Regions from separate parts of the Paenibacillus sp. VT-400 genome, predicted to be linked through region 1. Evidence: riboswitches for the same ligand, from Rfam matches in the RefSeq annotation. Region 1 holds a riboswitch; the other holds the start of a gene.
The links. Region 1 has a riboswitch for glycine ahead of gcvT (glycine cleavage system aminomethyltransferase GcvT). Riboswitches for the same ligand answer to the same signal wherever they lie in the genome.
Positions count from the first base shown of each region.

Region 2: linked by a shared signal. The riboswitch ahead of sdaAB (L-serine ammonia-lyase, iron-sulfur-dependent subunit beta) and the one ahead of gcvT (glycine cleavage system aminomethyltransferase GcvT) in region 1 are both predicted to bind glycine.

Region 1 is NZ_LELF01000067.1:4,339,360-4,350,894, forward strand. It holds gene EL84_RS29525 (cysteine-rich CWC family protein) at 82-333, shown strand; gene EL84_RS29530 (mannitol-1-phosphate 5-dehydrogenase) at 394-1,539, opposite strand; gene EL84_RS29535 (PTS sugar transporter subunit IIA) at 1,536-1,970, opposite strand; gene EL84_RS29540 (BglG family transcription antiterminator) at 1,967-4,069, opposite strand; gene EL84_RS29545 (PTS mannitol transporter subunit IICB) at 4,108-5,562, opposite strand; gene gcvH (glycine cleavage system protein GcvH) at 5,982-6,374, opposite strand; glycine riboswitch at 6,719-6,841, shown strand; gene gcvT (glycine cleavage system aminomethyltransferase GcvT) at 7,161-8,297, shown strand; gene gcvPA (aminomethyl-transferring glycine dehydrogenase subunit GcvPA) at 8,294-9,649, shown strand; gene gcvPB (aminomethyl-transferring glycine dehydrogenase subunit GcvPB) at 9,790-11,229, shown strand; gene ptsP (phosphoenolpyruvate--protein phosphotransferase) at 11,467-11,535, opposite strand, start outside.
Region 2 is NZ_LELF01000038.1:186,281-197,815, reverse strand. It holds gene EL84_RS00975 (response regulator transcription factor) at 1-678, shown strand, start outside; gene EL84_RS00970 (sensor histidine kinase) at 675-2,165, shown strand; gene EL84_RS00965 (LolA family protein) at 2,167-3,261, shown strand; gene EL84_RS31945 (hypothetical protein) at 3,470-4,441, shown strand; glycine riboswitch at 4,576-4,700, shown strand; gene sdaAB (L-serine ammonia-lyase, iron-sulfur-dependent subunit beta) at 4,981-5,670, shown strand; gene sdaAA (L-serine ammonia-lyase, iron-sulfur-dependent, subunit alpha) at 5,660-6,637, shown strand; gene EL84_RS00945 (alpha-glycosidase) at 6,821-8,581, opposite strand; gene EL84_RS00940 (response regulator transcription factor) at 8,809-9,492, shown strand; gene EL84_RS00935 (sensor histidine kinase) at 9,537-11,051, shown strand; gene EL84_RS00930 (ABC transporter ATP-binding protein) at 11,132-11,535, shown strand, end outside.

The sequences.
Region 1 (11,535 bases):
AATCACCAGCACATTTCTGTTATACTGGGACCAGTATGTTCAACTTCAGCTCGTAGCTATTGTACAGGGAGGGAAGACCGAATGTCTGCAGAACAAGACGATCAAGAGCACATCCATATCGATGTTCTTGTCTGCCCATTATGTGGGGAAGCTAATCGCTGTTCCTATGCCGCAGGACATCCTCATTCGGAATGCTGGTGTAACCGGGCTACTTTCCCCGAAGGTGTATTTGACCGTATTCCGGCAGAGCAGCGCCGAAAATCGTGCATATGTCAACGCTGTTTGGATGACTATGCCAATAAAAGCCAACCAAAAGAAGAGCCACACAGTTAACAACTGTATGGCTCTTCTTCATTATGTCTCATCTATACTATTAGCTTACAGCCATTGCTCTTACATTTGGTTATACTGGGCAACAGCCTGTTCAAGCACCGGATGATGCTCATCCATGGACGTATAATGGTGGAGCGCAGCTGTTATCCCCTTCTGGCGGATCATGTCCTGTAGTTCAACTGCTTCCGGATCATCGGAGACATCGAACTTGCAGGCTGCTGCCATGCCCATAGCCAGATAGGTCGTATCAGTTCCATCCGCATATGCCTGAAGGGCCGGGCGAACCAGACGATCATTCGGAGACAACTTACGCAGCGGGGAACGACCAACACGAGTAACCTCATCGGTAAGATACGGGTTGACAAACCGTCCCAATATTTTGACAATATACTGCTCATGTTCTTCCGGGTTGAATGCAAAACGTTTCACCAGAACTTTTCCAGTTTCCTGCAAAGCACCGTAGACAATGGATTTCACCTTTTCATCAGCAATAGCCTTCTGAATCGTGTCATACCCGTGCACATTACCTATATATGCTGCAACGCAGTGTCCTGTATTAACAGTGAACAGCTTCCGTTCGATATACGGCTCCAGATCATCGACATATACAATGCCCTCAATCGGTTTGAATGCTGGAGCCATCTGGGAACGATCCACCACCCACTCGTAAAAAGGCTCCACCTGTACATGCAGAGGATCTTCATGATGCTGAATAGGTACAATCCGGTCTACGGCCGAGTCTGGAAAATAGACAAACTGATCTGCAAGGGAACGTACCTCTTCATTAAGCAGAGCATATACATGCTCTTTCAATTGCGAACTGGCTCCAATGGCGTTCTCGCAAGCGATAATGTGAAGCGGGTTTTGTGCCGGACCCGAATTCAACCTTTTCTCAAGTCCCTTTGCAATACCTGGTGCAATATGTTTCAGCACGCCTACGCCCACCGCCGTTGTAATCAGATCCGCTTCCACCACGGTTTGGGCAACCGTCTCCAGCTGGGTTCCATCGATTGCATTTACACCTGTGACAGTCTCCTGATCCTTGCTCTCGTTGGCCAGTTCCACCGTATACTGCCCCCGTTGCTGGAGAGCTGTTACCAAGGTCTGATTCACGTCAGAGAAAATCACCTCATACCCTGCACGGGAGAGAATCAATCCGATAAACCCGCGTCCAATGTTACCTGCGCCAAAGTGTAAGGCCTTCATAGCTCCATTTCACTTTCCAGAATAGCAATAACTTCTTCGGCTGTTTTCGCCAGACGCAGGGCCTCCATATTCTCATCCTCAGCACAGATCACCGCGATGCTAGTCAAGATCTCCATATGTTCCCCGCCTTGAGCCGCGATACCAATGACCATATAAGCCTTTTCTTCGCCAAAATCAACACCCTGTGGATACTGAATGACAGAGATACCTGTGGATAAAATGAAAGCTTTGGACTCCTTTGTACCATGCGGAATAGCCAGGCCGTTCCCTACATAGGTCGAGACAATCTCTTCCCGTTCAATCATCTTCTCAATGTAATCAGCGGTAATATGTCCCGCATCCTTCAGAATCTGTCCTGCCATGCGAATCGCTTCGTATTTGTCCTGAGCCGTCGCATTCATGATGACTTTATCTGTTGTTAACATACTCATAATGGTTGACCTCCAATTTCGGTTTTACTGCGATAAAATCCAACAAGTTCCTGGGACAGGTAATGAATGAGTTCATCCCTGATTCCCTTTTCCAGCAATGTAATCATTTCTTCCTGTAATAACAGGGCGCTGATCTCACTGAGAACCTCCAGGCTTTCCTTGGATAATTCTCGGGGACCAAGCATCAAGAGGACATGGGTAACTCCTGCGGGATCATCCGGCGTACAGAGGAGTGGCTCAGTGAGCTGAAACAAGCTAATGGACGGCCTGTAGATTCCCTCACTGCGTGTATGAAACAGCGCAAGTCTTGTACCGGGAATCTTCTGACTCCCCACTGCTTCACGTGCCTCCAACCGTTTTGCGATCTCCCCCGGTTCCTTCAGCACACCAGATCCATGGAGTACGTTGCACATCGCATATACGGTTTTATAGAAACCGATATCTTGGTTATCCAGCGGATACACCTGAAACTTGCCAATAATTCGGACGATTTCAACTAAAATAGCTTCCAGTCCATCCGGGTCCGAGTAACGACTTGTCGTCTGAACCTCTGCTTCACGGGGTTTATTATGCTGTCGTTGTAATGTTGTTGTTCGGATAAAATGACGCAGACGCTCGCTCTCTTCTGCCGTAAGCAGTGGACTCACTTTGTAATACTGATGCTCATCCATCGGCAGATCAACAGTGGATAACACCAGATCATATTGATCTGTAGGCATCCGGGCAGCTTCATACCAGGACACGCTGTCCATGATCCGAATCTCGGGAATCTCCTTGGACAGTCGGCTGGAGAGCATACGTGATGAGCCGATTCCGCTTGTACACACGATGATCGCCCTGATCTCCCGTTTCAATGCACGTAACCTCTCGATGGAAGCCCCAAAATGCATGACCAAGAAACCAATTTCTTCATCCGGAACTTCTGTGCCTGGCCAAGCTTGATGCACGGATTGTTTGACCTCTTCGAAGAGGGAATCATAATCCTTGCGAATCTGCTGCAGTAGCGGATTACGAATCATCTGTTGCCCTTCAATTCGCTCCATGACAGGTTGCATATGACCAAGCAGACCTTCACGAAGCAAACGATCCTCATGAAAGGCGTAATGTGTTCTCGCCTGCATCTGATCAATCAGTGAATGTACCCTGTCCAGTAAAATCAAATCATCTATTGGCAACAGCCGCGAAGAATGAATCCGCTGCTCTGTCTCAACTAATAGTCTGTGAAAATAAGCTTGCTCATCTTGGGAGAATGTCAGCCCCAGCTGGGTCGATAACACACCACACAAGCGGGAAGCCATATAAGGTGGAACCTTCATCTCATCCTGCTCTGCGACTTCATCTCCCTTGTTCTCCAGGGGAGGTATACGGCCAATGCCAAAGCCTTTACGAATACGTACAACCGCTACGGATAATTGAATCAGCAACTTCATGTATTGGCGTTCCGGGATGTTCTCCAGCCATTCGATATCTGGTTGCCATAACGCATTTTCGACCGTAAGTACATCACCATGTCCAATCATATCCAACAATTTTTGGTTTACGATGGAGCCCCCTTGTTCAGGTTGTCTTCCGAACAGGTCGGATTCATCCAAAAATTCGAGAGCAAGTGCAGCTATGGCTGTGCGATGAATCGTCTCACTTCCGTTAATCTTGACGCCATATCCACGTCTGCGAACCAGCTTTAGTCCCGCCTGACGAATCCGTGACTCCAGATCGTCCAGATCAGTGGTTACGGTGGATACGGTCACTTTCAGATCCGAAGCCAAGGCGAGTAACTTTACAGGCTCCGGTTCATCCAGCAGGATGCAAAGCATGAAGAGCTTACGCTCTTCTGGCGTAAACTCTACATATTCTTTACCCTCTAGTTGCTGGCGCAATACAGCCAGATCATCGGAACTGGCATCGATTCGGATACCGGTTCCTGATTTTTTTTCCAGCTTCATACCCAAAGGTTCAAGCCATTGTTCAATCATTTGCAGCTCCCGGTGAACCGTTCGGGTACTGACCTTTACTTCAACGGCGATTTCGCCGGCTGTTACTTCATGTGGATGCTCTAGCAGGAACTCCACGATTTCACGTTGTCTTTTGGTAATACTCATATCTCAGCCTCCGGCTCAGGGAAAACAAATGCGTGCAATTACTTTAGACGTTCAACGAGCGCATCGTATTCCGGGCTTTTTAGGAAGTTGTCGATGGATATATGTTCTGCATTCGGTGCAACGGAGCGGGCACGATCGGTCAATACTTGTTGTGTGATCACCACGTCTGCATCCGGCGGGATATCACTGATAGCCGTATTGGTCACCGTAACGTCAATCCCCTCTGCTTTCATCTTCTTGCGTAGAATGGAAGCACCCATGGCACTTGACCCCATGCCTGCATCACAGGAGAAGACAATTTTCTTCACGTCTGTTTTGACTGTAGAAGAAGCCATATCTGCGGCTCTGTCTGCTTCACGTTGATTAGCCGTAATACCAGCGTTTGGCACGGTTCCTTGACTCTTCATGTCTTTCATCCGACTGGATGCGGACTCCAGATCTTCGTCCTTTTGTTTACCCGTTTTCAGCAACACTGCTGCAACCAGGAAAGAAACGACGGCTGCTACAAGCACCCCTGCGAACATCGGCAGGTATCCACCTTTTGGTGTTAAGAAGAAATACGCGATAATACTACCCGGTGATGGTGCTGAAACAAGTCCTGCTCCGGTGAGCATGAATGTTAATGTACCTGCGACGCCACCCGCAATTGCAGCAAGAATCAGAATCGGTCTCATCAGAATGTAAGGGAAGTAGATCTCATGAATTCCCCCGAAGAAATGAATGATTACGGCACCCGGTGCAGAAGATTTGGCCATTCCGCGTCCGAAGAAACAGTAAGCAAGTAAGATACCAAGTCCCGGACCCGGGTTTGATTCAAGCATGTATAATACGGATTTTCCTAATTCTCTCGCTTGATCTGTTGCAATTGGTGTAAGAATCCCGTGGTTGATTGCATTGTTCAGGAACAATACTTTACCTGGTTCAATGATTAGGTTGACCAGCGGCAGCAAACCAAGATTCATTAAGCCCTGTACACCGGCAGATAATACTTTGCTAATCGCTTCTACAGCAGGCCCGATGCCCAGTAGCGCAAAAATCCCCAAGATCCCGCCAATAATACCGGCTGAGAAGTTGTTAACAAGCATTTCAAATCCGGCTTTAACTTTACCTTCAATGGATTTATCAAACTTTTTAATGATCCATGCTGCCAGTGGTCCGGCAATCATGGCACCGAGGAACATCGGAATATCACTACCCACGATGACCCCGATGGTCATAATGGCACCCACGACACCACCACGCTGACCATGCACCATCGTACCCCCGGTGTAACCAATTAACAGTGGCAGCAAATATTTGATCATCGGATCGACTAGCTGCGCAAGCGTCTCGTTAGGGAACCAGCCTGTTGGAATGAACAGAGCCGTAATTAATCCCCAGGCGATGAACGCTCCCATATTCGGCATGACCATACCACTCAGGAATCGGCCAAAACGCTGAACACCTACCCGTAGCCCACCTTTGGAATTGGACGATTGGTCCAAATTACTCATTGTATTATCCTCCTTGGATCAAGTGATTATGATTTATGAAAGGGGTATCATTTCTCCCCTGCTGTAATCCTAAGCGAGAATGCTCTCCTGTTCAATGAAATGAAAGCGTACTTTCGTCATGAACAATGATGACAACATTAGGTTATGTAATCGTTTTACTTGATGCATAATGGCTGAACCCATTGGTACACAAGGATTTTCTTGCCTATGACTTTTGTCATTTCCAAAATCATTTTCTAAACTATAGCTTGGTCCAATCAGGTGATTTACATCCACAATCTGCTTCAATCCACATTCAAAACCATTCTTGGAAAGCACAAAAAACCTGTGCAAGCATCCGGCTCACACAGGTCGAAACAATATGAAGCTCATATCATTTAATTATAAAATATATGTTAATAAGTACAAGTTCGTTGATACTATTCTTCCGTATGTTTCCGATACGCGTCTGCATTCATCAATGTAGACAATGCTGCTGTCAGATCTCCCTCAACACGGATCTCAATCATCCAGCCTTCCTCGTAAGGAGAGCTGTTCACAAGTTCAGGGGAGTCCTGCAACGAATCATTCACTGCAATAATTGAACCTGTGACGGGAGAGAACAAGTCCGAAACCGTTTTGACCGATTCGATCGTTCCAATGCTGTCCTCTGCTTTTACATTGGTTTCAAGGTCAGGCAATTCCACAAACACAATGTCACCCAGCTGATGCTGCGCGAACTCGGTAATGCCAATACGTACAGTATCCTCCCCTACGGTTTGCACCCATTCGTGCTCTTCACTGTACAGGAAATCACTTTTCAATTCGCTCATCGATATCCGCCTCGCTTTTCATTAAATGAGTGCATGCGTTCTTTGACCTTAACCTTTTTCCCAGAACATAGCGTATGACATTTTTGAATCAAATGTCAAGATACCTCACAATTTATTTGCTGAACACCTCTAAATCCTGTAACCGGATTACACTCTTTCTTCATATACTGGTGAATATTAGAATAGTAAGCGTAGTCTTTTTAAATACACGAACAATAAAATAAAAACTAAATTAAATATTCGGTTTTAAATCATTATCTATGATATCGTTCTTGACATCGGTAGTGGATTCACGTTTTAATGAGAGGAGTAAATGTGTTTATTGGACTATGTTATACCCGCGGATGAATGTAAAGGGAGAGATTACCCGTGACACCCGATTCGGGATGTACATGAGGTAACGCCGAAGGAGTAAACCACCGATAAGCGGGGGTGAATCTCTCAGGCAAAAGGACTTTTACGGGACGCAACTCTGGAGAGCATCTATTCGCCCTGTGCGGCGTTATGATCACCCAAGGGGAAACCTGCTGCACAACGTAGCGGGGTAACTCTCAGGTACAAGGGACAGAGCCTTAGAATACAGCGTGCTACTTGGCATGCCGATTCTTTGGCCTGTCCTTTTCCTTTTTCCCAAAAAACGAAAAACAGGATGTAGAATGGCGCTGCCATAGCTGCCTTACCATACTTATGTGATGAAAATATCTAGCTGAAAATTTAAAAATACCCTGGTTCATTGATCCACGATTGTATATCCGGCCGTCTGACGGCCCATGACGAGGTGATTTGATGTCTGATTTGCTTAGAACACCACTCTTCCCACTATATCAGCAATATGAAGGCGTACGGTGCATTGATTTTGGAGGCTGGGAGCTTCCCGTACAATTTAGCGGAATCCAGAAAGAACATGAAGCAGTACGCGAGCGTGCTGGACTGTTTGATGTATCCCATATGGGCGAATTCACTGTACAGGGTGAGCAGGCTGAAGTTTTTTTGCAGCAAATGATGACTAATGATGTGACCACGCTGGTTCCCGGTCAAGCCCAGTACACCCTGATGTGTTATCCAGATGGCGGTGTGGTGGATGATCTGCTCGTGTATAAGCTGGAAGATCAGCATTATATGCTTGTGGTTAACGCCTCCAACATCGACAAGGATTGGGCGTGGCTGCAAGAGCACTTGATCCCCGGCGTAAGCATGACCAACGATTCGGAGCAGACGGCGCTACTCGCCTTGCAAGGTCCACTGGCTGTAGACATTATCGGGAAAGTTACAGATACGGATGTAAGCTCGATTGAACCGTTTCGTTTTGTGCAGGATGCTGAAGTATGTGGAGTAAAATTACTGTTGTCCCGTACCGGTTATACCGGTGAAGATGGCTTTGAGCTATATGTTCCTGCAGATCAGGCCGCTGTGGTCTGGAATGGGTTAATGCAAGCCGGTGAAGGTCACGGACTTGTACCGACAGGCCTCGGTGCTCGGGATACACTGCGCTTTGAAGCAAAGCTCCCTCTGTATGGACAGGAATTGTCGGCAACCATCTCTCCGCTCGAAGCTGGCGTAGGTATGTTTGTGAAGCTGAATGCCGGACCTTTTATCGGACACGAAGCCTTGTTACAGCAAAAAAATGACGGGCCCGCCCGCAAACTGGTCGGCATCGAAGTGTTGGAGCGCGGTATTCCTCGCCCGCACTATCCGATTTACGCCGAAGGCGTACAGATTGGTGAAGTGACAACAGGCACGCAATCACCTACATTGAAGCGTAATCTGGGGCTTGCCCTCATCGACAGCAAATACGCTGCGCTGGGAACCCCGCTTGAGATTGAGATCCGCGGCAAGAAACTGAAAGCGGAGGTCGTGAAGACCCCTTTTCATAAACGGACACGTACGTCGAAGACACCTACTCAAGGAGCTGATCAAGCATGAGCAAGCACCGTTACATTCCCATGACTGAGCAAGATCAGAGCGCCATGCTCGCAACCATCGGTGTGGATACGCTGGAAGATCTGTTTCAGGACATTCCGCAGGAGATTCGTTATCAGGGCGAGCTGCCCGTATCCTCCAAACTTGATGAATATGCGCTGACACGTCATATGTCCAAACAAGCCGGCGCCAACGCCAATTTCGAAACACACGCCAGTTTCCTCGGCGCAGGCATATACGATCATCATGTTCCTTCCGTCATCAATCATGTCATTTCCCGTTCCGAGTTCTACACTGCCTACACACCTTATCAGCCTGAGATCAGCCAAGGTGAACTACAGGCCATTTTCGAGTTTCAGTCCTACATCTGTGAATTAACCGGTATGGCTGTAGCCAATGCCAGCATGTATGACGGTGCAACGGCCTTTGCGGAAGCGGGTAATTTGGCCGCAGCAGCAACACGTCGCAAACAGCTCATCGTATCCCGTACCGTTCATCCGGAAGCCCGTCAGGTATTACAGGCATATGCGCACGGATTAAGTCTGGAGATTGTTGAGATTGGTTATAAGGATGGCGTCACTGATTGGGATGCCCTGCAAGCCGCCATATCGGACGATACCGCTGCTGTCATGATCCAGAGTCCGAACTTCTTTGGTGCTGTGGAAAATGTGAAGCAGGCTGCCGACCTCGTGCATGCGCACAAGGGCCTGCTCGTTGTAAGTACCAACCCGCTATCGCTGGGTCTGCTGGAAGCCCCAGGCAAGCTGGGTGCCGACATCGTTGTTGGCGATGCGCAGCCCCTCGGCATCGCCGCTTCACTCGGCGGCCCAACATGCGGATATTTCGCTGTATCCCAGCCTCATATGCGCCGAATTCCTGGCCGAATCGTAGGCCAGACCACGGATCGAAACGGCAAGCGTGGTTTTGTACTCACACTGCAAGCACGTGAACAGCACATCCGCCGCGAAAAGGCGACATCCAACATCTGTTCCAACCAAGCTTTGCTTGCACTCAGCGCATCTGTGTATATGTCCATCATGGGTAAACAGGGCATGATCGATGTCGCGGATCTGAATTTGCAAAAGAGTCATTACACCCTCAATACATTAACTGCGATTCCTGGAGTTAGCCTTACTTTTAATGCACCAACATTTAATGAATTTGTGATTAAGCTTCCTGAAGGAACCGATGTGGATACACTTCAACTGAAACTGCTGGATGCCGGCTTTATTGGTGGTTACGAACTCGGACGTGATTATCCGGAGCTTGCCGGACATATGCTGATTGCTGTTACCGAACGGCGTAGTAAGGAAGAAATTGACGAATTCGCACGAGCATTGGAGGGATCGCTGTGACTCAGGAAACGACGACGACGACAACGACAACATCGGTACAAGGACAATCGGAAACAGGTACCTCTGTCTCCACTTCGGTTCAACCTGAGACGGATACAACATTTAGTGCACAGACCTTATCTCCTGCTCCGGAACAATCATTGATTTTTGAACTCAGTAGCCCGGGGCGTGTCGCTTATTCCTTGCCAGAATGTGACGTTCCTCGTCAAGCTACCGATACGTTGATTCCCCGGGAAATGCTCCGTTCGGAAGCAGCGGCACTGCCGGAAGTGTTCGAGGTAGATGTTATTCGACACTATACTGCGTTGTCCCGCCGCAACTTCGGCGTAGATAACGGATTCTATCCACTTGGCTCTTGTACGATGAAATACAATCCAAAGATTAATGAGGATGTTGCCCGTTATAACGGTTTTGCCAAAATCCATCCGTACCAGCATGAATCCAGCATTCAAGGTGCACTAGAACTGTTATATACGTTGCAAAACGACCTTGCAGGTCTGACAGGTATGGACGCTGTGACCTTGCAACCAGCAGCTGGTGCCCATGGAGAATGGACTGGACTTATGATGATTCGTGCCTACCACGAAGGTCGTGGCGAACAACGTACCAAAGTCATCGTGCCCGATTCTTCGCATGGTACCAACCCGGCAAGTGCAACCGTTGCAGGATTTGAAACTGTGACGATTCCATCCCGCGCAGACGGACTGGTCGATCTGGACGCACTCCGTGCAGCAGTCGGTTCGGATACGGCAGCATTGATGCTGACAAACCCGAATACACTTGGTCTGTTTGAGAAAGACATTCAGGAGATTGCATCCATCGTACACCAGGCTGGTGGCTTGTTGTATTACGACGGAGCCAACTCCAATGCCATTATGGGCATTACCCGTCCAGGTGATATGGGCTTTGACGTGGTGCATCTGAACTTGCACAAAACGATGAGTACGCCTCATGGCGGTGGTGGACCAGGTGCCGGACCAGTTGGTGTGAAGAATCGCCTGATTCCATTCCTGCCTAAACCAATGGTGATCAAGAATGATGATGGTATGTATGCATTCGATCGTGAAGGCGATCAATCCATTGGCCGGGTGAAAGCCTACTACGGCAACTTCGGTATTCTGGTACGTGCCTATGCCTACATTCGCACCTATGGACCGGAAGGGTTACGCCGCGTCTCTGAATGTGCGGTACTGAATGCCAACTATATGATGGCCCGTCTTGCACCTTACTACGAGATTCCGTATCCGGGTGTATGCAAACATGAATTCGTCATGTCTGGTCGGGGTTTGAAGCAATACGGTGTGCGCACACTTGATGTTGCCAAGCGATTGCTTGATTTTGGATATCACCCACCTACGGTGTACTTCCCGCTCAACGTGGAGGAATGCATCATGATCGAGCCCACAGAAACCGAAAGTAAAGAAACGTTGGATGGATTCATTGATACGATGATACGGATTGCCAAAGAAGCGGAAGAGACACCAGAATTGGTACTCAACGCACCTTACGGAACACCGGTCACTCGTCTGGATGAAACCACCGCCGCTCGCAAACCTGTACTGAATTGTGCTTGCAGTTAAGCACTAAGTGTATTACTAATCATGCTCTTGCTGATGTTAACTACACCAGTAAGAGCATTTTTTTGGCTAGACATTACAGGACCTTTCTCCTCGTACTCCCCTTCTAATTCCTATACGTTCGAGCAACAAAAAAAGCCAGTACCCGCTGTAACAGCGGATACCGGCAAAATCGCTGCATCAATGCAGCTCATTATCGGAAAAAGAAAAACCTCAAATCCGGAGGAAACCCCGGCAAAATTACGCTTGAATGCTTTGAACCAATTCAACGACTTGTTCAGCCGTTTGCATATCCAGAGCTTTAGCAGC
Region 2 (11,535 bases), on a different contig from region 1:
GATGATCCGGAGATTGCCCGTATTTTGAGAGACCATCTACGTCATGAGGGTTATGGTGTAACTTGGGCATCAAGCGGTTTGGAGAGCTGGGAAGACTTTAGGGAGGGAACCTATCAATTAGTCTTGTTGGATCTGATGCTACCGGAAATGGATGGGTTCACGGTATGCAAAAACATTAGACTGATCAGCGATGTTCCGCTGCTCATGATGAGTGCTCGAATCGAGGAAGAGAGCAAAGTCAGGGGGCTTGGGCTGGGAGCTGACGATTATATTACGAAGCCCTTCAGTCTAACGGAACTTACAGCTCGCATTAAATCTCATCTGAATAGGTACCGCAGATATCAGGGCGTAGAGCCGGATTCGACAGATAGACAGTATAACGATGGGTTATCGATTGATTATTTGAATCAGCGCGCACAGGTTCATGGAGAACATGTGGCACTAACCAACAAGGAATGGGCTTTGCTCATACTACTTGCTTCTCATCCTGGCCGGGTGTTTACCAAGGCGGAACTGTATGAACATGTCTGGAGTCAGCCAGAGGCGGGGAACTCGAGTACAGTCACAGTTCATGTGAAGAGCCTTCGGGCCAAGCTTGGTGACGAGCCCCATCATCCACGCTGGATTCAGACGGTGTGGGGCAGTGGTTACCGGTTCGTGGGGGAGCCTGAGGAATGAAGTTGAAGTACTGGTTAATGCTTGCCTTCCTCATTGTAATGCTGCTGCCTGTCGCTGCTGGGTGGGCGCTGTACTCCCTGTATAACTATTACAATGATCAGCGTGCCGTAACGGAATATGTGGAGTTGTCCGGACAATTGGCTCCTATTGAACTGGCTTTATCTGACCCGGAACTGTACCAGCTGCACTCGCCTGATGCTTTCGCTGCACTCTCTGAATTGGAGAATGGCCGGGTGAACTTTGCTCTGTATTTACCAACAGGGATTCGGGTGTACACATCAGAGGGGAGTACATGGTCTGCTGGAGCTTACACCGTTGGGGGGGCGGAGCTGTATCGTAATTTGTACAACTTACAGATTCGTCATCGTACATTTTCGTTGAAGAAACCCGTATGGGAAAAGGGTGAGTTGGTCGGCATTTACGAAATCGTCATGCTACGTGGAGATTGGCTGGAAGGCATATCCTTGCGGACTACCTGGGTCATGGGTCTCGCTGCTACTTTCTTTATTCTGTTATACGGAACAGTGCTGTGGTTGCTATCCCGAAAGCTCTTTCGGCCGATGAAATATCTCATAGAACGAATGGATGCTTTTGCACGGGGAGAGGCTGCTACGGATGTGGTACCTGTTCGTCATGATGAAATGGGCATCTTGCTCCAACAGTTTGATGCAATGCAAGACAAGATCAGACATACTCAGGCCGATGTGGAGAGGGAGCAAAAAGAAAAAGAGCTCATGATCGCCTCGTTATCCCATGATCTGAAAACACCGTTGATGTCCATTAGTGCCTATACGGAAGTACTTAACGGTGATCGTCAACTGAAACGCCTTGAAAGGCAGGAATATCAGGATGTGCTGCTCGGAAATGTGGAGCGGATGAAACAGATGATTAGTGAACTTGAGATGTATACGGCGTTGGGTTCCAGTGAATCGGAGATGGCCATGGTTAAGGTGGAAGGTGAAGAGTTTTTTGATATGCTGCTTGGGAGCTATGAGGGACTTGCCGAGCGTGGTCAGATTGACGTGAAGATGGATGTCCGCACAGATCAACTGTACCGAGTTCATCCCGAACAACTGATGCGCCTGACAGATAATCTGATAAATAATGCACTACGCCACACAAGGACGAACGGTGTAATGGGACTAGGGGTTATTGCTTCAGATTGGGAGCTTCCTGAATGGATTATTCCTCCGCTTGGAGCTGAATTGGATAACTACAGGGCGGGAGCAACATTGATCATAGTACAAAACGAAGGTCCTGCTATTCCTGAGGAACAGCTCATTCGTATCTTCGAACCCTATGTTCAACACCAGAATCAGGAGGAGAAGACATATGCAGGTGGTTCGGGATTGGGATTGAGTATAGCCAAACGGGTTGCAATAAAGCACGGAGGGGATATGCGCATGTGGTCATACGAAGGATATGGAACGCTGGCAGCATGCCGATTGCCTGAACATGGAGAATGTAAACGCAGAGAGGGTGGATAAGATGATGAAAAAAGGATGGATGATGCTGGGTACTGCTGTGTTGGCAGGCGCCCTGCTTGGAGGTTGCGCGGAGAAGGATATGCTGGCTATGTCAGGAGATGAGATGATTGAGAAGGTTGTCTCAGCAGAAACAGAACCCGCCTCGTATTATGCGGAAGGTGTGATGAAGATATGGGCGGATGACAAGCTGACTAACACGATGCAAATTAAGGAATGGGTAGATGGTGAAACCGGACGAAAGCGCACGGAAACATCAGAGAATGGCAATGTCAGTTACGCAGTTAATGATGGAAAGAAGATCATCATATATGAAAAAGAAACAGGGGCAGCATATTCCATGGATGCATCATCCGTGTCACAACAACCTAATCAAACCCAGAAGCAAATATTGCTCGATCAACTAGAGCGGTTACGTACTACGCATGATGTGAATATGATGGGACAGGAGAAACTTCATGGACAGGACGTCATTCATATTGAATTGACACCAAAAGAAGAAGGCGCATTCTCCATATCTTCAGAGTATTGGGTAGATCCCAAAACGTGGATGATTGTCAAAGTAAACAGCGCATATGGGGATGGAAAATCAGAAATGGTCTATGATCCGATTCAGTATGACCCTGAATTCACAAAGGATACTTTCGTAATTGACATCCCTAAGGAGGTCGATGTGAAGGACTTGAACGATATGATGCAGAATTCCGAAGTGACCCTAGAGGAAGCGGAAAAAGCGTTGGAACAGCCGTTCCTACAGGACATGAGTGGAGAATTCGAACTATCACGGATCGAAATGTCTACATCGCGCGGTGAGCTGAGCAGAGATGAAGTAACCTTGTATTATGTAAGTAACGACAAGGTAGAAGTCAGCCTGACTGTATTCAAGATGCCGGAAGAAAATGTGGACGATACACTAATACCGGATGAAGCCGAGATTAAGGTTCGTAACACCGAGGGTTCATATATGAAGAGCATTCGGAACATATCATGGAGTGAGAATGGCTTGCGGTACTCCATCATGGGTGAAAACGAAGGATGGACAAAGGCAAAGCTGCAAGCTTGGGCGGAAGAACTGACCCTTCCCAATCCGTCTAGATGAGCTAAAGAATAATAATAAGGTTGCCGCAGAAACGAAGCGGCAGCTTTTTTTGTATATTCTCCTTTTGGTGTGGTGGATATCTATTCGATCTCCTTTCAGTCCATTCCAAAAAGGCAAGAGGGCAACTTCACGTTTACAGTTCAATATGCATATTCATAGAAGACAATCTTGATTTGGTGATGCAGGCAGGAGAAGGGGGCATCGCAGGATGGCTGTTTTATCAACAGGGCCAATAGAAAATAATATAGTGGTGGGAAGCGGCGAGCGTCCTACACAGAGAATTACAGTGAAATTAGACAATTGGAGTCTCACTAGTTTCTCTACCGTTCTGGTTCAAGGCTATTATTTGAATGGTGTTCGCACACTATACGTTGAGGAATTGTTTAATGTTTTGCCTAACCAGGTTATAACAAATGACTATTATGCAGATTTGGATGCATTTGAGTTTATATTTATCACAGGTGATGATACGGAGGATGAAGTTCAGATTTCCGTATGGGGGAAAAACGAGAACGGTCAACTGGTAACGGCACATCGTTTGGTGTCTGAGGAATTGTTAGGAGCGGACCCCGGTCTAGTCGGGGTAACGGGTGCGACCGGAGTTACTGGAGATACGGGAGTGACAGGCGTAACGGGGACGACCGGAGTTACTGGGGCTACAGGTGCAACAGGCGTAACAGGGGCGACTGGAGATACTGGTGTTACAGGTGCAACCGGATTGACGGGAGCAACAGGAGTCACTGGGGCTACAGGTGCGATCGGATCAACAGCAGCTTCTGCTCCTGCGGATTCTTCCTTGTTTGCTGATAGCCAGACCACGGCGTTGGGTCTTTCATTAGTAGCTGAAACGACGATTCAGACACTTAATGTACCTGTAGTGGCAGGTCAACGCGTGAAAATCGATAATAGTACACAAATAGCAATAGTTGTAGGGGCTAACTGGAGTATTGCGTATAACATTAATCTGAGACGTAATGGAGTTTTAATTAATCAATTGCAGCTCTCACGAAGCGGTAATGCTTCGGGAACGTTGAGGTTTCTTTCCTCCAACACTTACGTGGATACATCCCCGGCTACAACGACTAATGCATACACGATAAGTATCCAATTTACGACAACTAGCAACGTCACGAGTGCCTCAGCGGAAGTGAGAAATATTAATGCTATTCGTTTCAGTTAAAATAGACATCGAACTTATGATAATTACACGTTACTTTTGTTGACATATATGATATTGTACATTACTCTATGGGTATACTTGATCAAAAATTTAGAAATATACCAATTCGAATTGAATTAAAATAATACAGCGGATGATAACGAGCGGGAGAGACCTGGATTAGCCGAGCACAATGGCTAGTGCTCAGGCACCGAAGGAGCAAGCTGCTGCGCACCCGGCGCAGTGGTTAATCTCTCAGGTAAATGTACCATCGTTGGACGCAACTCTGGAGAGTGCGTGAACTGCGCCACCCAAGGGGTATATGATCAGTCAGCCCGGTGAACTTGTCTATAATCGCAGGCAATGCACCCTTGTCGTGAGACACTGCTGATCGTGAAACTCTCAGGTATCGAGGACAGAGAGAGGGCCTAAGGCCTTCTTCTGTCCTTTTTTGATGTCATCATATCCAAAAAAAAGGGACATTGTAGATGAAACTCCTGGATCGAAATGACGAATACATTTTACAAATATGAATCATGATTAATAATGGAGGGTTACAAGTGCGATTTAAAGATGTTTTCTCAATTATTGGTCCGTCGATGACGGGGCCTTCAAGTTCACATACAGCTGGAGCGGCAAGGTTAGGGAGAATTGCTCGACAGTGGCTAGGATGTACGCCAGATCGTGCCCGGCTGACGCTGTACGGTTCATTTGCAGATACGTATCAGGGGCACGGAACAGATCTGGCACTGATCGGTGGTCTGCTGGATTATGTCACAGACGATCCGCGTATCCCGGATGCAGAGCAATACGCAGAGGAAGCGGGGATGGAGGTTGAGTTTTATACAAGTGGCCTGCCTGCTCCTCATCCAAATACGGTCAAAATTGAGTTGTGGCATGGAGAACGTGCCTGCTCCTTAATCGGTGCATCCATTGGTGGTGGAAGCGTATCGGTGCATTCGATGAATGATTTTCGTGTTCAGATTAGTGGTGAGTTTCCAACACTCGTTCTGCGACATGCAGACAAAGCAGGGGTGCTTGCGTCGGTAACGTCCACGATCAGTTCATCCGGGGTTAACATCGGGTATATGCAGGTGGACCGGAAAGCCCGTGATGGCGAAGCACTTACCGCGATGGAAATGGATGGTGTGCCTAATCCTGATATGCTCAAGCGTCTAAAAGAGCTGGACCATGTGCTGGACATTCGTGTTATCGATTTGAAGAGAGGAGTTGATTCGGATGCGGTTTAAACATTTACACGAACTGAATACGATCTGTACAGCAGAATCCAAAACCATTGCTCAGCTGATGATCGAGGAGCAGGTTCAGGAGACCAATACACCGGAAGCGGATGTTGTGAAGCAGATGTCTGAATATTATCAGGTGATGAAGGAAGCGGTACGCAAAGGGTTAACGGAAGATACGACATCACGCAGTGGATTAACAGGTGGAGACGGCAAAAAAATGGCCGAGTACATTCGCAAGGGTGAGACTTGTTCAGGAGATGCTTCCGCACTTGCCATGGCGTATGCCCTGTGTGTATCTGAAGTGAATGCCTCCATGGGCCGGATCGTGGCAACACCAACAGCCGGTTCCTGCGGCATTATCCCGGGGGTGTTTATTAGCTCACAGGAGCGATTTGGCTGGACGGACGAACATTTGGTGAACGGATTGTTCTGTGCGGGAGCGATTGGTTATGTAATCGCCAACAATTCATTTATCTCCGGCGCCGAGGGTGGGTGTCAGGCGGAAGTGGGTTCCGCTATTGGCATGGCTGCGGGTGCCATGGTTGAACTGCGTGGAGGTACACCGGAACAGGTCGTTCATGCCGTTGGTTTGGCGTTAAAAAATACACTGGGCCTTATCTGCGATCCGGTCGCAGGCCTTGTTGAAATCCCGTGCATCGTCCGTAATGGACTGGGTTCAGTTACGGCGCTGGCTGCGGCTGATATGGCCCTGGCCGGAGTGCGTAGTGCCATTCCGTCAGACGAAGTCATCGATGTCATGCTGGAAGTAGGCAGTGCAATGCCGAGCCGCCATCGGGAGACAGCCCAAGGTGGACTGGCCCAGACACCAACCGGCCGAAAAATGATGCAGAAGCTGGCTAAACCAAAGGCCAAGCGTGCCGAGCCTGAGCCTGAGTCGAAGCCAGCGGATTCTGACACAACTACAAGTGGGGCGGACAATGCTCAAGTGGACAAGGATACTCGGGTTTAAGCTGAACCGGGACCACCGATATATAAATCAGTGACATTATGATGTATAACGGCGAATACAAAAATACAAAAACAAGCGTCCGCGAACCCGAATCCGGGTTATGCAGGACGCTTGTTTTATGCTGCCAGATGAAGCGAAGATAGGCTACCTAGATGTGGCTCAGATATATGTGTATTTATAACTCTAGTCCTGGCTCACAGCCGTACTCAGTACGGCATATCCATACGCAGGCAGTTCAATGGCAAGTACTCTATCTTCCTTGGCGGTACGATGGTTTCCGCCGAATAACTCGGTCCATTCCTCGTCACCGGCCTCCAGCTCGACAATAGCTGTCTCTTCTGATCGGTTGAACAGAACCAAAATGCGTTCCTCCTCATTTTGCCGCTCAAATACCAGTTGGCTGCCATCATGACGAGCCTGCAGGAAACGAACGGTGCCTTCTGCACGCAGGGCAGGATGAGCATGACGCAGGGAGATCAGTTTCTGATAAAAGTCGAACAGCTCTCGGTCCTGCTTCGCTTCATCCCATTCCATGCATTTACGGCAGCCCGGATCATGTTCGCCGTCCATGCCAATCTCGTCTCCGTAATAGATACACGGAGCACCCATGTAACTGAACTGGAATAACGCAGCTAGCTTCATCTTGCGCTGGTCGCCTTCACACAGCGTGAGCAGCCGCGGGGTATCGTGGCTGTCCAGCAAGTTAAACGCCACTTCGCTGGCCTGAAGCGGGTAACGGGACAACTGTCGCCCGATGGAGTTCGCGAATTGTTCGGCGTGCATTGTATTTTTCACAAAGAAAGCATTCACGGCATCGGTAAACGGATAGTTCATGGACGCATCGAACTGGTCGCCTTGCAACCAGGAGGAAGACTCGTTCCATACTTCGCCCAGAATGTAGGCATCCGGATTAGCGGCTTTGACTACACGGCGGAAATCACGCCAGAATGCATCGTCCACTTCGTCTGCCACATCCAGCCGCCATCCGTCCGCACCCACTTCCTTGATCCAGTACTCGGCAACCTCCAGCAGATAGGCCTTAACTTCAGCATTCTCCGTATTCAGCTTTGGCATGTGCGCTTCGAATCCGAAGGTCTCATACGTTGGAATGCCGTCCTTCACGTCCAGCGGGTATTCGTGTACATGGAACCAGTCTTTGTATTTGGATTGTTCTCCGTTCTTCTGCACATCCACAAACGGCGCAAATGTCTTCCCGGAATGGTTGAACACAGCATCCAGAAGTACGCGAATTCCGCGTGCATGGTACAGCTCGACCAGTCTTTTCACGGTATCTGCGTCACCAAAGTGCCGGTCCACCCGCAGGTAGTCTTCGGTATCGTATTTGTGATTGGTAGTGGCTTCGAAGATGGGTGTGAAGTAGATCGCATTAATGCCAAGATCGCTGATGTAATCCAGATGGTCGATCACGCCCTGAAGGTCACCGCCGAAGAAATTGAAAGGTGTCGGCTCACCACCCCACGGCTCTACCTTTTCCGGACTAATATCCGGGTTGCCGTTGGCGAATCGTTCAGGGAAAATCTGATAGAACACCGCATCCTTAACCCATGCGGGGGGTGTGAATACAGCTCCGGCATGAATATAAGGGAACTGGAACATACGGCCCGGGTCGTCCGGTTCTTCTTCCTGGAAGTCCGTCTCGGTCATCCAGATCTGTTCGTCTCCGTTTTTGAGCAGAAAAGAGTATTTCAGTCGGTGATAGGGAGGTTTCACTTCACCCTCGTAATAATCGAACATGGAGTCAGAGGTAAACTTGGTTAAGGGAACTAGCGCTTTGGTTGCATTCCACGCATATTTATCCCCGGTCAGGGCATGTACCTCTGTCAGATCATTCTTTTTGGTACGCAGGCGCAGATGGATTGTATCTTGGTCATAGGCATAGGCCCAGTTTCGTTTCGGTTGATGATAGATGGCTTCCAGCAGCATAATGAATTTCCTCCCGTCAGGTGTAGCACTGATATGTACTTGGTAGACTTGATTAATATGACATTCCCCACGTTAATGGATAAGCTATAATTAGCATGTGTGGTAACGTAAAGGCTTCAACATTTGCTCAACAAGACATGAATCCATATGATATAGACAGCTTTTATCATGATGATGCTCAGATATATCATTAACCCATTGGGGGCAGAAAGGAAACGAATATTCGGATGAAAACCAAACTGTTATATATTGAAGATGATACGGAAATTGCGACTTGGGTCAGAGCCGATCTGGAGGAGCGCGGTTATGAGGTGGTATGGCTCGGCAGTGGTGAAGGTGCAGCGGAGGCTGCTGTCGGTTGTTCACTCATTATTCTGGATGTCATGCTGCCTGGGCTGGATGGATTTACGGTGGGCCAGCGACTGAAAAAAGAACATCCCGCCGTGCCCATTGTCATGCTCTCGGCCAGAACGTCCATTGACGATAAGTTGCACGGTCTTGATTTTGCCGATGACTATGTGACCAAACCATTTCACCCCGATGAACTGGCTGCCCGGATTGAAGTACAACTGCGTAAGGCAGGAACAGCGGTATCCACGGATACAGCCCTGAAGCTGGATCATCTCTCCATCTATGAGAAGGACAATCGGATCATCAATGAGGAGACGGGGGATGAGATTATTTTATCGGGAAAACAGTTCCACATCTTCGCCTACCTGCTACGACATATGGGCATGATTCGAACCAAAGAGCAGATCTATGAAGCCGTTTGGAACGAGCCCTATCTGGATGGAGATAAGACTTTGATGGTACATATTCGACATCTACGCGAAAAGCTGGAGCTTGATCCGGCCAATCCTGCAATTATTCAGACAGTCCGTGGTGTGGGATATCGTGTGAAGAAGCCATGATCCGGTGGTTCAGGGAACGGAAGATCATGAAGGGAGATCAAAGCATGGAGCAAAAGCAATCCGGGCGGCGCAAGCTTCGCTTTGGGCGGTCCTTGATGTCCAGATACATCCTCCTGATCTTGGCGGCTGTATTATTTGTGCCCGTTGTACTTCCGATTATATCCGTTATATATATTGTCGTAGTGAATAACACGGACACGAATATGAACCGTGCCGCGCCTTACGGTGATGTTACCCGTATCAGTGACCTCTGGTCACATGAAGCGAAGAACCTGGATGGTGCTTCGGATAATGAGATTAAGGCCCGGTTGGAGCTATTACATGGCTCGTATCCCAAATCTTCCATGTATCGTGTGAATGTGAACGGGGAGACCCTCTTTATTCTTGGGGGTGAAGATGTAACGCTTCTGAATTCCACGTCTCCGGATGGCAGGACAGACACGACATTGAGATGGTCACTGGATTCCGGGCAAACGACAGAGACTTATATTCCAGCCTTATGGAATGCAAACAATACGGTGCAATTCATGAAAGAAGCTTCCTCTCGCGATCCACTGACCGTAGTTGCATATATTGGCGGAGATGAACAGGACAGAGGACAGGGCTTCATGGTCATTGAAGTGCCGCGATCACTTCTGCAAATTCAGAGTAACGGGCTCATGGAACTCTTGTATCTTGGTATCGTAATGACCCTCATCTTTCTGATATTCATCATTATGTCGATTCTCTTTTTCGCACGCATTCGCAAACGACTTATTCGTTTGCAGACGGCCATGATGACCACAGGCAAGGAAGGTCTCCCACTTCCGGTAGATATCCGCCGGTCAGACGAGATTGGTCAACTGGAAGAATCCTTCAATCAGATGGTGCATCAACTATCCGACAGCCGCCACCGTGAACGCGAGGAAGAACAATTGCGCAAACGTCTCATTGCGGGGCTTTCCCACGATCTGCGTACCCCGCTAACGGTGATTCGTGGACATATGCATGCTTTGCACAAGGAAGAGCTGAGTGAGCAAGGTGACCGTTCATTACATCGCATGGAAGCAAAGATGGAGGACCTCGGGGGGCTCATCGACAACATGTTATCCTACAATTTGCTCACAAGTGGGAAATATACACTGAAGCTGGAAGAGAAAGATATACTGCGGATCGTCAGGGAAACGGCGGCGGCCTGGTACCCGGTCTGGGAGAAAGAGCAATTTGAGATTGATATTGACCTGCCAGAGGAACCGCTGATCTGGCATATGGATGAACAGGGCACGCGCCGTATTCTTGATAATTTGTTCCAAAACGTGATCCGTCATGCCGCCAGCGGGAAATATATTGGTATATCTACTCAGGAGATTCAGGGTGAGACGGCAATCGTTATTCAGGATCGGGGTCCGGGAATGCAACCGAATTCCGACACAAAAGGCACAGGTCTAGGCTTATCCATTGTAGACCTGTTGATTCGTGAGATGGGTCTGCGCAAGCGGGTAGACAGTTCCGATACGGGTGTCCAGACATATATCTACAGTGGTAAGGGAAACAGGGAAAACAACAAACCGCTGAAATAGCTTTTTTAAACTAAACTTAAACTAGAGACTACTTTGGCTTTAACCTTGGAAGGTTACGATAGTTCCGAGGTGATCATACAGTGAGTGAAAATATTATTCAAACGGCGAATTTATGGAAAACATACCGGGACCGTGCAGCGGTCCGTGAACTTGATCTGCATATTAAAAAGGGAGATATCTACGGCTTCCTCGGTCCCAACGGCGCCGGCAAAACAACAACGATTCGCATGCTTCTCGGCTTGATTAAACCAACCAAAGGTGTGATCCGTGTCTTCGACAAGGATATCCGCAAGGATCGCATGGATATTTTGCGCCGTGTGGGTTCCTTGGTCGAATACCCATCCTATTACGGACATCTGAACGCAGTAGAGAATCTGGAAACTTTGCGCCGCATCATCAATGTACCAAAATCAAGAATTGCTGAAGTGCTGTCCATTGTAGATCTGACCAAGGATGCCAAACGTTCAGTGAAGGGGTATTCCCT